DNA from 4 places in the Pantoea sp. Ep11b genome. Region 2 is predicted to be linked to each of the others. Evidence: predicted binding sites of a transcription regulator. Region 2 holds the regulator's gene; each other region holds the start of a gene.
What was found. Region 2 encodes PurR, which represses purine synthesis genes. Its sites were predicted from a motif close to CANGCAAACGTTTGCNTG; they were not measured.
Positions count from the first base shown of each region.

Region 1 (3,110 bases), 1.5 Mb from region 2:
TCACCGGCGGGGTGATCACCGCGCTGTATCCCATCCCAATCCAGGATTTGTAGCGCAGGTTCTGGCTGGCAATCGCTTTCAGTTCCGCCAGCGCCTGCTGTTCCGTGACGGCATCGCCCACCGCGGGCGGGCCTGGCAGCTGAATGTCTGCCGGCACAATCGTACCGATCAGCGCCTCCAGCGAACGGGCGCCAATGGCTTCGAGCATTAGCGCCTGCTGCTCAGGTGAAGGACCAATATGGCGCTCGATGAAGGCACCGTTGTGTTCAAGCTGGCTGAGAGTCTGGGTCATTAGCAGTAAATCCTGAATCGGGCTGGGGGAACCGGAGGTCAAACAGAAATCTGCGGCCTCACGGCGAGGCCGCCTGACGACTACTCGTCGATAGACGCTTTATAGGCATCTGCATCCAGCAGCGCGTCGATTTCAGACTCGTCGCTGGCTTTGATTTTAAATAACCAGCCGCCGTCATACGGCTCGCTGTTGACCTGCTCAGGTGAGTCGGTCAGCGCGTCGTTAACCGCGACCACTTCACCGCTGATCGGCGCATAAATATCTGAGGCGGCCTTAACGGACTCGGCAACGGCGCACTCTTCACCTGCGGCAAAGGTCGCGCCCACTTCCGGCAGGTCGACGAACACCATGTCGCCCAGTAACTCCTGCGCATGTTCCGTGATGCCTACGGTGTAACTGCCGTCAGCTTCTTTACGTACCCACTCGTGGCTGTCACGGTACTTCAACGTATTTGGCACATTGCTCATTGGCCCTTTCTCCTGAATAAAATTTACTGAGCGACCGGTTTACCGGCGCGGACAAAAACGGGACGGGTTACCTGGACCGGCATCTGGCGGTTACGGATCTCAACGATGGCGCTGCTGCCGATGCTGGCCGGTACGCACGCCAGGGCGATGCTGCAACCCAGTGTCGGTGAGAAAGAGCCGCTGGTGATGATCCCCTCCTGCAACTGCCCCTGACTATCGGTGAAGCGTACCGGCAGGCCGTTACGCAGCACCCCTTTTTCTGTGAGGATCAGCCCCACCAGCTTGTCGGTGCCCCGTTCGCGCTGCATTTCCAGCGCCTCCCGGCCGATGAAATCGCGATCGGTGGGTTCCCAGCAGATAGTCCAGCCCATATTGGCGGCCAGCGGGGAGACGCTTTCATCCATCTCCTGACCATAGAGGTTCATACCCGCTTCCAGTCGCAGCGTGTCGCGCGCGCCCAGTCCGGCGGGCTTAACGCCGGCAGCCAGCAGACGCTGCCAGAACCCGGCCGCTTCCGCAGCGGGTAAGGCAATCTCATAGCCCGCCTCTCCGGTGTAGCCGGTAGTGGCGATAAACAGATCACCCGACTCCACACCGAAGAAAGGTTTCATGCCCGCCACTGCCTCGCGCTGCGCTGCGGTGAACAGCGTCTGAGCTTTCTGCTGCGCCTGCGGACCCTGCACGGCGATCAGTGCCAGGTCATTGCGTTCGGCAATCGTGATGCCATAGCCTTCGGCGTGCTGCGCGATCCAGGCGAGATCCTTTTCACGGGTCGCGGAGTTAACCACCAGCCGGAAAAAAGTTTCGCTCATAAAGTAAACAATTAAATCGTCAATGACGCCACCTGAGGCATTCAGCATGCCGGTATAGAGCGCTTTTCCCGGCTGAGTCAGTTTTGCCACATCGTTTGCCAGCAGATAACGCAGAAACTCACGGGTCCGCGGGCCCGTCAGATCGACAATGGTCATGTGGGAGACGTCAAACATACCGGCGTCGGTGCGCACCACATGATGCTCATCCATCTGCGAGCCATAGTGCAGCGGCATCATCCAGCCGTGAAAATCCACCATGCGGGCACCGCAGGCCTGATGCTGTTCAAACAGAGGTGTTTGCTGAGTCATAACGATCCTGTGCAGAAGCGAGTGAGTGCAAAAGTGCGCCGGCGTTCAGCACCGACGCAAACGTTCTCTTACGGCTGACGTTACCACCGAATCTGAAGATTAACCATAAGCAAACCGGGGGCGAAATCAGAAGCACAGCCTAACCAGGAAGGGGAGGCAGCAGGATAAAAAACTGCGATTTTGTGATTAATCGCGCAATAAATGCAGGTCTTCTAAATATACGTAGCAAATTTATGCGAGACGACGTCCGGGATGTTAAAAAAATGCCAGCCGCAGAAACGTCGGAAATGAAAAAAACTAATGCGAATTGAGCGGCAAAATTAGAATAAATCAAATGAGGAACCCTGCTGGTGCAGCGTTGCCTTTTTAGGGTGCAGAGGGCGTTAAGCGATAAAAAAAGCCAGCGCAGGCTGGCTTTCAGAGGGGGGATATTAGCGGAGCCAGGCGGGCAAGTCGTTCAGCCCCATCGCCTGCTTCAGCATCATCGGCTTGACGCCCGGCAGACGATCGGCCAGTTTCAGGCCCACGTCGCGCAGCAGTTTTTTCGCCGGATGATTACCCGCAAACATTTCACGGAAGCCCTGCATGCCTGCCAGCATCATGGCCGCGCTGTGCTTGCGGCTGCGCTCGTAGCGGCGCAGGTAGAGGTGCTGACCGATATCTTTTCCCTGCTGATGCAGGCGGCGAATTTCACCAATCAGCTCAGCGGCATCCATAAAGCCCAGGTTCACGCCCTGGCCTGCCAGCGGATGAATGGTGTGCGCCGCGTCGCCCACCAGCGCCAGACGGTGCGCAGCGAACTGACGGGCATAGCGCGCCACCAGCGGGAACGATTTGCGTTCACTCTCCAGCTGGCACAGGCCAAGCCGCATATCAAACGCCACGGCGAGCTGCTGATTGAACAGCGCGTCCGGCATGGTTTCCAGACGGCTCGCCTCCTGCGGTGAGAGCGACCAGACAATCGAGCTCAGATGCGGGTCCTGCATCGGCAGGAAGGCCAGAATGCCGTCGCCGTGGAACACCTGACGGGCCACCGCGTCATGCGGCTTTTCCGTGCGAACGTTGGCCACTAACGCGTGATGATCGTAATCCCAGAAGGTCAGCGGGATGTCAGCCTTGTTGCGCAGCCAGGAGTGGGCACCGTCGGCGGCAATCATCAGTCGCGCACTCAGCATGGTGCCATCCTGCAGGGTAATAAAGGCTTCGTTGTCACCAAAGGCAACCTGCTGC
Region 1 covers NZ_CP160631.1:3,601,354-3,604,463, forward strand. Annotated here, with positions in the region: gene gcvP (aminomethyl-transferring glycine dehydrogenase) at 1-292, opposite strand, end outside; gene gcvH (glycine cleavage system protein GcvH) at 373-759, opposite strand; gene gcvT (glycine cleavage system aminomethyltransferase GcvT) at 783-1,880, opposite strand; gene ubiI (FAD-dependent 2-octaprenylphenol hydroxylase) at 2,312-3,110, opposite strand, start outside.
Region 1: gcvT (glycine cleavage system aminomethyltransferase GcvT) is a predicted target of PurR. The motif match lies at 1,934-1,951, and genes of this name have one in related genera.

Region 2 (3,110 bases):
TCGTAAGCGCCGCCCGGTCAAAACGGTCACGAAAAAACCGCGTGTCACGCCTGTTCAGAAACTCAAAACTAAAAAACAGAAAAAAGCTGAACTCACCGCGACACAGACACCCGCTAAGAAGACCTCGCTTAAAACCGCCCGCATCAGCAAGAATCACGAAAAGAAACGCTATGGTCATCAGCGTGCGCTGAAAACCGCCGACGCGGATACCCGCGAAACCGGCACCATTAAAATGAGCAAATCTCACCGCCAGCGTTACCAGAAGGCGCGTGAAACGGCGATGACCAAGCTGATGGGTCAGCTGGGAAAACCCTATCAGTGGGGCGGAACGTCTCCGCACACCGGTTTCGACTGCAGCGGTCTGGTCTGGTACGCCTATAAGGATCTGGTGAAGTTTAAGATCCCGCGTACCGCCAATGAGATGTACCACCTGCGTGACGCCGCGCCGATCAAGCGTGAGTCGCTGGAGAAAGGCGATCTGGTCTTCTTCCGCATCAATGGCCGCGGCACCGCCGATCATGTCGGAGTTTACCTGGGTGACGGCAAGTTTATTCAATCGCCCCGCACCGGCAAAGATATCCAGATCAGCGCATTAGGGGAAGATTACTGGCAGCGCCACTACATCGGCGCCCGCCGGGTGATGACGCCGAAAACGATCCGCTGAACAGCAGCAGAGTCAGAAAAAAAGCCGGGAAAATCCCGGCTTTTTTTATCAGTGCAGAATGGCGGTAAAACTAAAGGCCACAATCATCAGCAGACAGCCAACGGTGGTCATTAATGCCAGTTTGAGGTCGGTACTCACGGCTTGCTCCTTAGTCACACAGTTCACAGGGTTATTTCATTTTCCCACACGACCCGGTAAAAATCTCGTGTTATCCGTCCAGCCTTGTTAGAATCCCGCCTTTGTTGCGCAACGCGCGCAACGCTGATTCCGTTTGCACCTTTTTTCAGGCGTGATTTCCGTCGCCCGCGGTCAGATTACCGGCCAGCAACGCTGCATTTTTGCGAAAAAAACCCTGAGCAGACGCAAACGTTTAACACTACGCTTATCAGAGAGTTAGATAAGCACCGGAGTCTGATTTACATGGCAACAATAAAAGATGTGGCAAAACGCGCTGGCGTCTCCACGACCACCGTTTCGCACGTCATTAATAAAACCCGCTTTGTCGCTGAAGAGACGCGCGAAGCGGTCTGGCAGGCGATCAAGGAACTGCACTACTCACCGAGCGCCGTGGCACGCAGCCTGAAAGTGAACCACACCCGCACGCTGGGGCTGCTGGCCACCTCCAGCGAAGCGCCCTACTTCGCTGAAATTATCGAAGCCGTCGAGAATCACTGCTTCGATAAGGGCTATACGCTGATCCTGGGGAATGCCCACAACGATCTGCAAAAGCAGCGCGCCTATCTCAGCATGATGGCGCAGAAGCGCGTGGATGGCCTGCTGGTGATGTGCTCCGAATACCCGGACGACCTGCTGCAGATGCTTGAAGAGAATCGCAACATCCCGATGGTGGTGATGGACTGGGGCGAATCCCGCGCCGACTTCACTGACACAGTGCTGGACAACGCCTTCCAGGGCGGTTATCTGGCCGGCCGCTATCTGATTGAGCGCGGGCACCGTGATATTGGCGCCATTCCCGGCCAGATGGAGCGCAATACCGGGGGTGGCCGTCATGCCGGTTTCCTGAAGGCGCTGGAAGAGGCAAATATCCAGCCGCGCGCCGAGTGGATCGTTCAGGGCGACTTCGAGCCGGAGTCTGGCTATCAGGCCATGCAGCAGATTCTGTCGCAGAAGCAGCGCCCTACGGCGGTATTCTGTGGCGGTGACATCATGGCAATGGGGGCGATTTGCGCCGCCGACGAGATGGGATTACGCGTTCCTCAGGATATTTCGGTGATCGGGTATGACAATGTGCGCAACGCGCGCTATTTCGCGCCAGCCCTGACTACCGTCCATCAGCCGAAAGCCCAGCTGGGCGAAAAGGCGCTGGATATGCTGCTGGACCGCATTACCAGCAAGCGTGAAGTGTCGCAGACCATCGAGGTTCACCCGACGCTGATCGAACGTCGTTCCGTCGCCGATGGCCCGTTCCGCGACTACCGGCGTTAATCCTCGCTTAACCACTCCTGATTAAGCGTCTGCGCATCACCCAGATAGCTGAGCAACCAGCCTGTCGCCGGTGATGCACGATCTTCTGCCCAGCTGACGCAGCACGGACTGTCCGGAAACGGAACCGGCAGCGTCAGCTCGGCCAGATCGCCACTGTCGAGCAGCGGTCTGGCCAGATGGCCGGGCACCATCGCCACACACAATCCCGCCTGCACACACTCCAGCCCGGTCTGCCACTCCGGCACCACCAGCCTGCGCTGATTGTCCAGCGTCCACGTCATCCGGCGCGGCAGCGCCCGCGAGGTATCTTCCAGCACCAGCGACGGCCAGCTGCGCAGCGTGTCATCATCTATCTGGCTCGCCTGCGTCAGGGGATGATCGGGCGCGACCACGCAGCGCCAGTTCAGGGTGCCCATATCGCGAAAGGCAAAACGCCCGCCTACCGGAATCGCCTGAGTGGCGCCAATCGCGATCTCCACCCGCCCATCGGCCAGCGCATCCCAGACGCCATTGAACACTTCATAACTGATGCTCAGCTCCATATCCGGGAAGTGGCGATAGAAATCTTTGACCAGCTGTCGGGTACGCTGCGGTTTAGCGATGCGATCGACGGCGATGCTCAGCTGACCACGCCAGCCATTCGCCAGCTGCTGACACTGTCGGCGGGTAGCGAGCATTTTTTTGATAACGCTGCGCCCTTCCCGCACAAAATGTTCGCCTGCCGGGGTCAGCACCACTTCCCGATGCTGACGTTCGAACAGCGGGACCGCCAGCCAGGTCTCAAGCTGACGCACGGTGTAGCTGATGGCAGAGGGCACCCGATGTAGCTCCTGTGCTGCTGCGCTGAAGCTGCCGCCGCGGGCCACCGCGTCAACCACCTCTAATGCATATTCCGACCACATAATCTGCCTTCAAAATTTTTAACAGCAATCGGCAAATATTAGCGTTTCACAGCGGCAAACGCACCTTTTACACTCTGCCGCGTTCATTCTGCAAAAAT
Region 2 covers NZ_CP160631.1:2,144,825-2,147,934, reverse strand. Annotated here, with positions in the region: gene AB1748_RS10210 (C40 family peptidase) at 1-664, shown strand, start outside; gene AB1748_RS10205 (YnhF family membrane protein) at 713-802, opposite strand; gene purR (HTH-type transcriptional repressor PurR) at 1,085-2,110, shown strand; gene punR (DNA-binding transcriptional activator PunR) at 2,107-3,012, opposite strand.

Region 3 (3,110 bases), 1.7 Mb from region 2:
TACGGTCAGCCAGTCGCTGGGGCCGTTCCATTTCCTGCCGGTCAACCTCTATGTCAGCGGCGACAGCATTTACTACCTGCTTTATGCGCTGCTGGGACGGGCTATCGGCAGCATGGAGACACAGCGGCGCGGCCTGACGCCGCTGGCGGCCGGGCTGTTTATCGCCTGTGTGACTGGCATTACGCTGGGCACGAAAAAGGCGCTGATCGTGAACGGCGCCTTTAACGATACGTGGTATCTCTACTGTGGTCCGCTGGTGTTTATTGCCGCCATCAGCCTGCTGGTCGTCTTCAAAAACAGCCAGAATCAGCGCACGCTGCCCGGATTTACCGTGATTGCGCGCTATTCACTGCCGATCTACGGCTTTCATGCACTGTTTATTCACTATCTGCGCACGCATCACTACGACGATATGTCGCGGCCGTGGCTCGACCTGCCGTGGGTGTTCGGGCTGACGCTGGGCGGCAGCCTGCTGCTGGGGATGGCACTGAAACGCCTCGATACCCGTCACCTGGTCAGCTGACCGCGCCGCGTGACACCAGATCCCAGCCGCGGGCACGCCACAGCGCAGGCAGCTGCGCCATATCGTCAAAGCGCGTGACCAGCGGATGGTCCAGATCAGGATTGTGCGGATCGGCACAGTAGTAGTAGACCGGGATCCCGGCGGCGATACCGGCGCGGGCGCCCGCTTCGGAGTCATCCACCAGGATGCAGCGCTCGATCGGCACCTGCATCTGCTCCGCGGCGTGGTACATCAGTTCCGGATCGGGTTTCCAGTGCAGAATGTCATAGCCGCTATAAAGCCGATCCTCAAACAGCGACAGCATCCCGGTTAAGCCCAGCGAATGCTGCATCTTTTTGACGGTTCCATTTGAGACCACGCACATCGGCACGGTAATCTGCTCAACCAGCGCCTTCGCGCCAGCGATCGGTTGCAGATGCTGATCGAAGAGCCGCGCCACTTCCGCCCGGTAGGCGGTTTCCACCTCCTCCATCGGCAGCGTGATCTGATGCGCGTCGCCGACGTCACGAATGATGTCGTAGAGTTTGACGCCTTTGTACTTTTCAAACATCTGCTGCAGCGACAGCGCCAGACCGTAACGGGCAAAGGTGTTGACGTAGGCCTGGGTGCAGAGCAACTCACTGTCCACCAGCGTGCCATCGCAATCGAAAAAGACGCATTCTACTGACATCAGACTCTATCCTTTGATTCAGGGGTGTGCTCCACACTCTACCGCACTCAGCGCAGATTGCGAGACTGGCAATCGGTTGCGAAAAATCATTGTATTGCCCCGGTAAAATCGCCAGGATACGCGCCGATGAATTTTTCTTCCGGATGAATGGCATGAGCAAGCAAGGCGTTTTGCAGCGCATCTTCAGGCTGCAGGAACATGGCACCACGGTGCGTACCGAAGTGATCGCGGGTATCACCACCTTTCTGACGATGGTCTATATCGTCTTCGTCAATCCGCAGATCCTCGGCGTCGCCGGTATGGATACGCAGGCCGTGTTTGTGACCACCTGTCTGATTGCCGCCTTCGGCAGCATCCTGATGGGACTATTTGCCAATCTGCCGGTGGCGCTGGCACCTGCGATGGGGCTGAACGCCTTTTTCGCCTTTGTGGTGGTCGGGGCGATGGGCTATTCGTGGCAGGTCGGCATGGGCGCGATCTTCTGGGGTGCGGTTGGCCTGCTGATCCTGACGCTGCTGCGGATCCGCTACTGGATGATCGCCAATATTCCGCTGAGCCTGCGCGTCGGCATTACCGCCGGTATTGGCCTGTTTATCGCCATGATGGGGCTGAAGAATGCCGGTATCATCGTCCCGAACCCCGATACTCTGGTGGCGGTGGGGAATCTGACCTCCCACAGCGTGCTGCTGGGTGCGCTGGGCTTCTTTATTATCGCTATTCTGGCGTCGCGCAATATCCACGCGGCGGTGCTGATCTCCATGGTGATCACCACCGCGATTGGCTGGATGCTGGGCGACGTGAAGTTCGCTGGCCTCTTCTCCGCGCCACCCTCTGTCTCCTCCGTGGTCGGCCAGGTGGATATCAAAGGCGCGTTTAATATCGGCATGGCGGGCGTCATCTTCTCCTTTATGCTGGTTAACCTGTTCGACTCCTCCGGCACGCTGATTGGCGTCACCGACAAAGCGGGTCTGACCAACGAAAGCGGCACCTTTCCACGGATGCAGCAGGCGCTTTATGTCGACAGCATCAGCTCGGTCAGTGGCGCGCTGGCAGGCACCTCCTCCGTGACCGCCTACATTGAGAGCTCCTCGGGAGTGGCAATTGGCGGACGAACCGGCCTGATGGCGGTAGTGACCGGTCTGCTGTTTCTGCTGGTGACCTTCCTGTCACCACTGGCCGCGATGGTGCCGGGCTACGCCGCGGCGGGCGCGCTGATTTACGTTGGGGTATTGATGACGGCCAGCCTGTCGCGCGTGCGCTGGGATGACTTAACGGAAGCCGTTCCGGCCTTTGTGACCGCCGCCATGATGCCGTTCAGTTTTTCGATCACCGAAGGCATCGCGCTGGGATTTATCGCTTACTGTGTCATGAAGGTCGGCACCGGGCGCTGGCGTGAAATCAGCCCCTGCGTGGTGATCGTCGCCCTGCTGTTTGTGCTGAAGATTGTCTTTATCGACGCGCACTAAGGCTGTGGATGGCCGCCACCTGCGGGTGGCGGCCTGCTCAGATTTCAGGATGCAGCTTACGTTCACCAGGCAGGCTGGTCAGCCGCAGGGCATGTGGCCCGATATTGGGTTTCCCCATCTCAATTTCGCGTAAGGCGCGCCACTGAAAGTCACTCTCCATCTCCCACAGATGCAGACGCTGGGTCGCCGATGAGAGGGCACAGGACCAGACCAGCATCGGCTCCGCATCACATACCACCTGAATATCGGGATAGAGCGACGAACGCAGCCGCCCCGCACCCGGCAGCAGGCGCAGCGAATCCAGCCCCCGATCCACCTCACCCGTCAGCTTGAGAATGCTCTGGCGTAATGTCCAGATCTGCGTCACCGCTTCCATGACATCCTGCTGGGCGTTGATCCAGGCAAGTTCGCCCGAGGTTAATGCCTGAATCAGCTGCGCCTGCGTCTGCCG
Region 3 covers NZ_CP160631.1:468,416-471,525, reverse strand. Annotated here, with positions in the region: gene AB1748_RS02290 (acyltransferase) at 1-523, shown strand, start outside; gene yieH (6-phosphogluconate phosphatase) at 516-1,193, opposite strand; gene AB1748_RS02280 (NCS2 family permease) at 1,346-2,659, shown strand; gene AB1748_RS02275 (4'-phosphopantetheinyl transferase superfamily protein) at 2,697-3,110, opposite strand, start outside.
Region 3: AB1748_RS02280 (NCS2 family permease) is a predicted target of PurR. The motif match lies at 1,259-1,276, and genes of this name have one in related genera.

Region 4 (3,110 bases), 1.5 Mb from region 2:
ACCACATAGCCCATAAATGGCGAGGTCTGCAGATACTGCGCGGCAATGTTGATGCCCTGCTCCGCAAAAATCTGGTTGATGGCCGTCAGCACACCCGGACGGTTCTCATGGATATGCAGCAGACGGCTGGCGCTGATACCGTGGATCGGCAGCGACACCTCCGGGAAATTCACCGCTGACAGGGTTGATCCGTTGTCGGAGTATTTCGCCAGCTTGCCCGCCACTTCAATCCCGATGTTCTCCTGCGCTTCTTCCGTTGAGCCGCCAATGTGCGGCGTCAGGATTACGTTATCGAACTCGCTCAGCGGAGAGATGAAAGGATCGCTGTTGGTGGCCGGCTCGACCGGGAAGACGTCGATAGCAGCGCCACCCACCTGCTTGCTGGCCAGCGCGTCGCACAGCGCCGGAATATCGACTACGGTACCGCGTGAGGCGTTAATCAGCAGCGCACCAGGCTTCATCTGTGCCAGCTGCTCTGCACCAATCATATCCTGCGTGGAGAGGGTTTCCGGTACGTGCAGGCTGACAACATCGCTCATGTTAAGCAGATCGGCCAGATGACGAACCTGGGTGGCGTTACCCAGCGGCAGCTTGTTTTCAATGTCGTAGAAGAAGACGTGCATCCCCAGGCTTTCCGCCAGCACGCCCAGCTGCATACCGATGTGACCGTAACCGATGATACCCAGCTTCTTGCCGCGCGCTTCAAACGACCCTTTGGCATTCTTGTTCCAGATGCCACGGTGAGCTTTCGCATTCGCTTCCGGGATGCCACGCAGCATCAGCAGCATCTCACCAATCACCAGTTCCGCTACTGAGCGGGTATTGGAGAACGGCGCGTTGAACACGGGGATCCCGCGGCTGGCCGCAGCGTCCAGGTCCACCTGGTTGGTCCCGATACAGAAACAGCCCACGGCAACCAGCTTTTCAGCCGCGGCAAAAATCTCTTCAGTGAGCTGGGAGCGGGAACGGATACCAATGAAATGCGCATCGCGGATCGATGCTTTTAATGCGTCAGAGTCCAGTGCGCCCTTGTGGAATTCGATGTTGGTGTAGCCTGCTGCCCGCAGGTTATCCAGCGCACTCTGATGGACACCTTCCACCAGCAGGAACTTAATCTTATCTTTTTCCAGTGATACCTTTGCCATTTCCCGATCCTATTCAGCGTTCAATGAGGACTACCATAAGCCAGCCTTCTGTCAAAATATCAAAAAAATCGCGTCCGGCAATACAAACGATTGCCCGAAGGCCAGCACGGCAACGGCTGACGGCAGCACATTGCCGGACAAAATCATGAGGTGGGCGTGGAAGAGAGAACGAACCCGCTGCCGATGACAGTTATGTGACATAAGTCACCAAATTTCATCCTGGCGAGAAAAGATGATTTGCAGGCAGAAATAACCGGCGCCGGAGTGACGCCGGCCAGATCATCTTTTGATGGTTTTCACCCCATCCGGCCCGCCGATCAGCGCGATATCGGCACCGCGCGCGGCAAACAGGCCAACGGTAACCACGCCTGGCAGGGCATTGATAGTTTTTTCCAGTTCGATCGGGTCGAGGATACGCAGATTATGCACGTCGAGAATAATGTTGCCGTTGTCGGTAACCACGTTCTGACGATACTCCGGCAGGCCCCCCATTTTCACCAGTTCACGCGCCACGTAGCTGCGCGCCATCGGGATCACCTCAACCGGCAGCGGAAAACGGCCCAGGATATCCACCTCTTTGGAGGCGTCCGCAATGCAGATAAAGGTCTGCGCCACCGCGGCCACGATTTTCTCCCGCGTCAGCGCCGCCCCGCCGCCTTTGATCATCTGCATCCGGGGATTGATCTCATCCGCGCCATCGACATAGATCGACAGCTGGTCAACCTCGTTCAGATCGAACACCTGAATGCCCAGGCTTTTCAGCTTCTGGGTCGAGGCATCGGAGCTGGAGACGGCACCGTCAATCTGATGTCTGACCGTGGCAAGCGCATCGATAAAGTGGGACGCGGTCGATCCGGTACCGACACCAACAATAGTGCCTGGCTGCACGTACTCAAGTGCAGCCCAGCCAACGGCTTTTTTCAGTTCATCCTGGGTCATGGTATGTTTAAAACCTGTGCGACAACGAAGTGCGCGTAGTATAAAACAAGGCTTGCTGAAAATGCGCGGCTGACCGACGTGGATTTATCGGTTTGGAAGCCAGCCCACAAAAACAAGTGAGCCATCACCGGTGACACTTCTGTGGCATAGTGACGTCCACCCTGAAGGAGAGAAAACAAAAATGAAACGCCCGGATTATCGAACGCTTCAGGCGCTGGATTCAGTGATCCGCGAACGCGGATTTGAGCGTGCTGCACAGAAATTGTGCATCACTCAGTCGGCGGTGTCGCAGCGCATCAAGCAGCTGGAGAACCTGTTTGGTCAGCCGCTGCTGGTGCGCACGGTGCCACCGCGGCCCACCGAACAGGGTCAGAAACTACTGGCATTACTGCATCAGGTGGAACTGCTGGAAGAGGAGTGGCTGGGCGATGAGAACAGTGGCACCACGCCGCTGCTGCTGTCGCTGGCGGTCAACGCCGACAGTCTGGCAACCTGGCTGTTGCCTGCGCTGAAGGATGTGCTGGCAGACTCGCCAGTGCGCCTTAACCTGCAGGTTGAAGATGAGACCCGCACGCAGGAGCGCCTGCGTCGCGGTGAAGTCGTCGGTGCGGTCAGTATCCAGCCGCAGCCTCTGCCCAGTTGCCTGGTGGATCAGCTCGGCGCGCTCGACTACCTGTTCGTGGCGTCGCGTGACTTTGCCGATCGCTTCTTCCCCAACGGCGTCACACGCTCGGCCCTGCTGAAAGCGCCTGCGGTGGCGTTTGATCATCTTGACGATATGCATCAGGCCTTTCTGCAGCAGAACTTTGACCTGTCACCCGGCAGCGTGCCCTGCCACATCGTGAACTCCTCGGAGGCTTTTGTGCAGATGGCACGCCAGGGCTCGACCTGCTGTATGATCCCGCATCTGCAGATTGAGCGTGAGCTGGCGAGCGGTGAGTTGATCGATCTGACGCCGGGCCTCTATCAGCGCCGGATGCTCTACTGGCATCGGTTTGCGCCAGAAAGCCGGTTAATGCGCCGGGT
Region 4 covers NZ_CP160631.1:3,609,643-3,612,752, forward strand. Annotated here, with positions in the region: gene serA (phosphoglycerate dehydrogenase) at 1-1,145, opposite strand, end outside; gene rpiA (ribose-5-phosphate isomerase RpiA) at 1,425-2,084, opposite strand; gene AB1748_RS16950 (LysR family transcriptional regulator ArgP) at 2,266-3,110, shown strand, end outside.
Region 4: serA (phosphoglycerate dehydrogenase) is a predicted target of PurR. The motif match lies at 1,225-1,242, and genes of this name have one in related genera.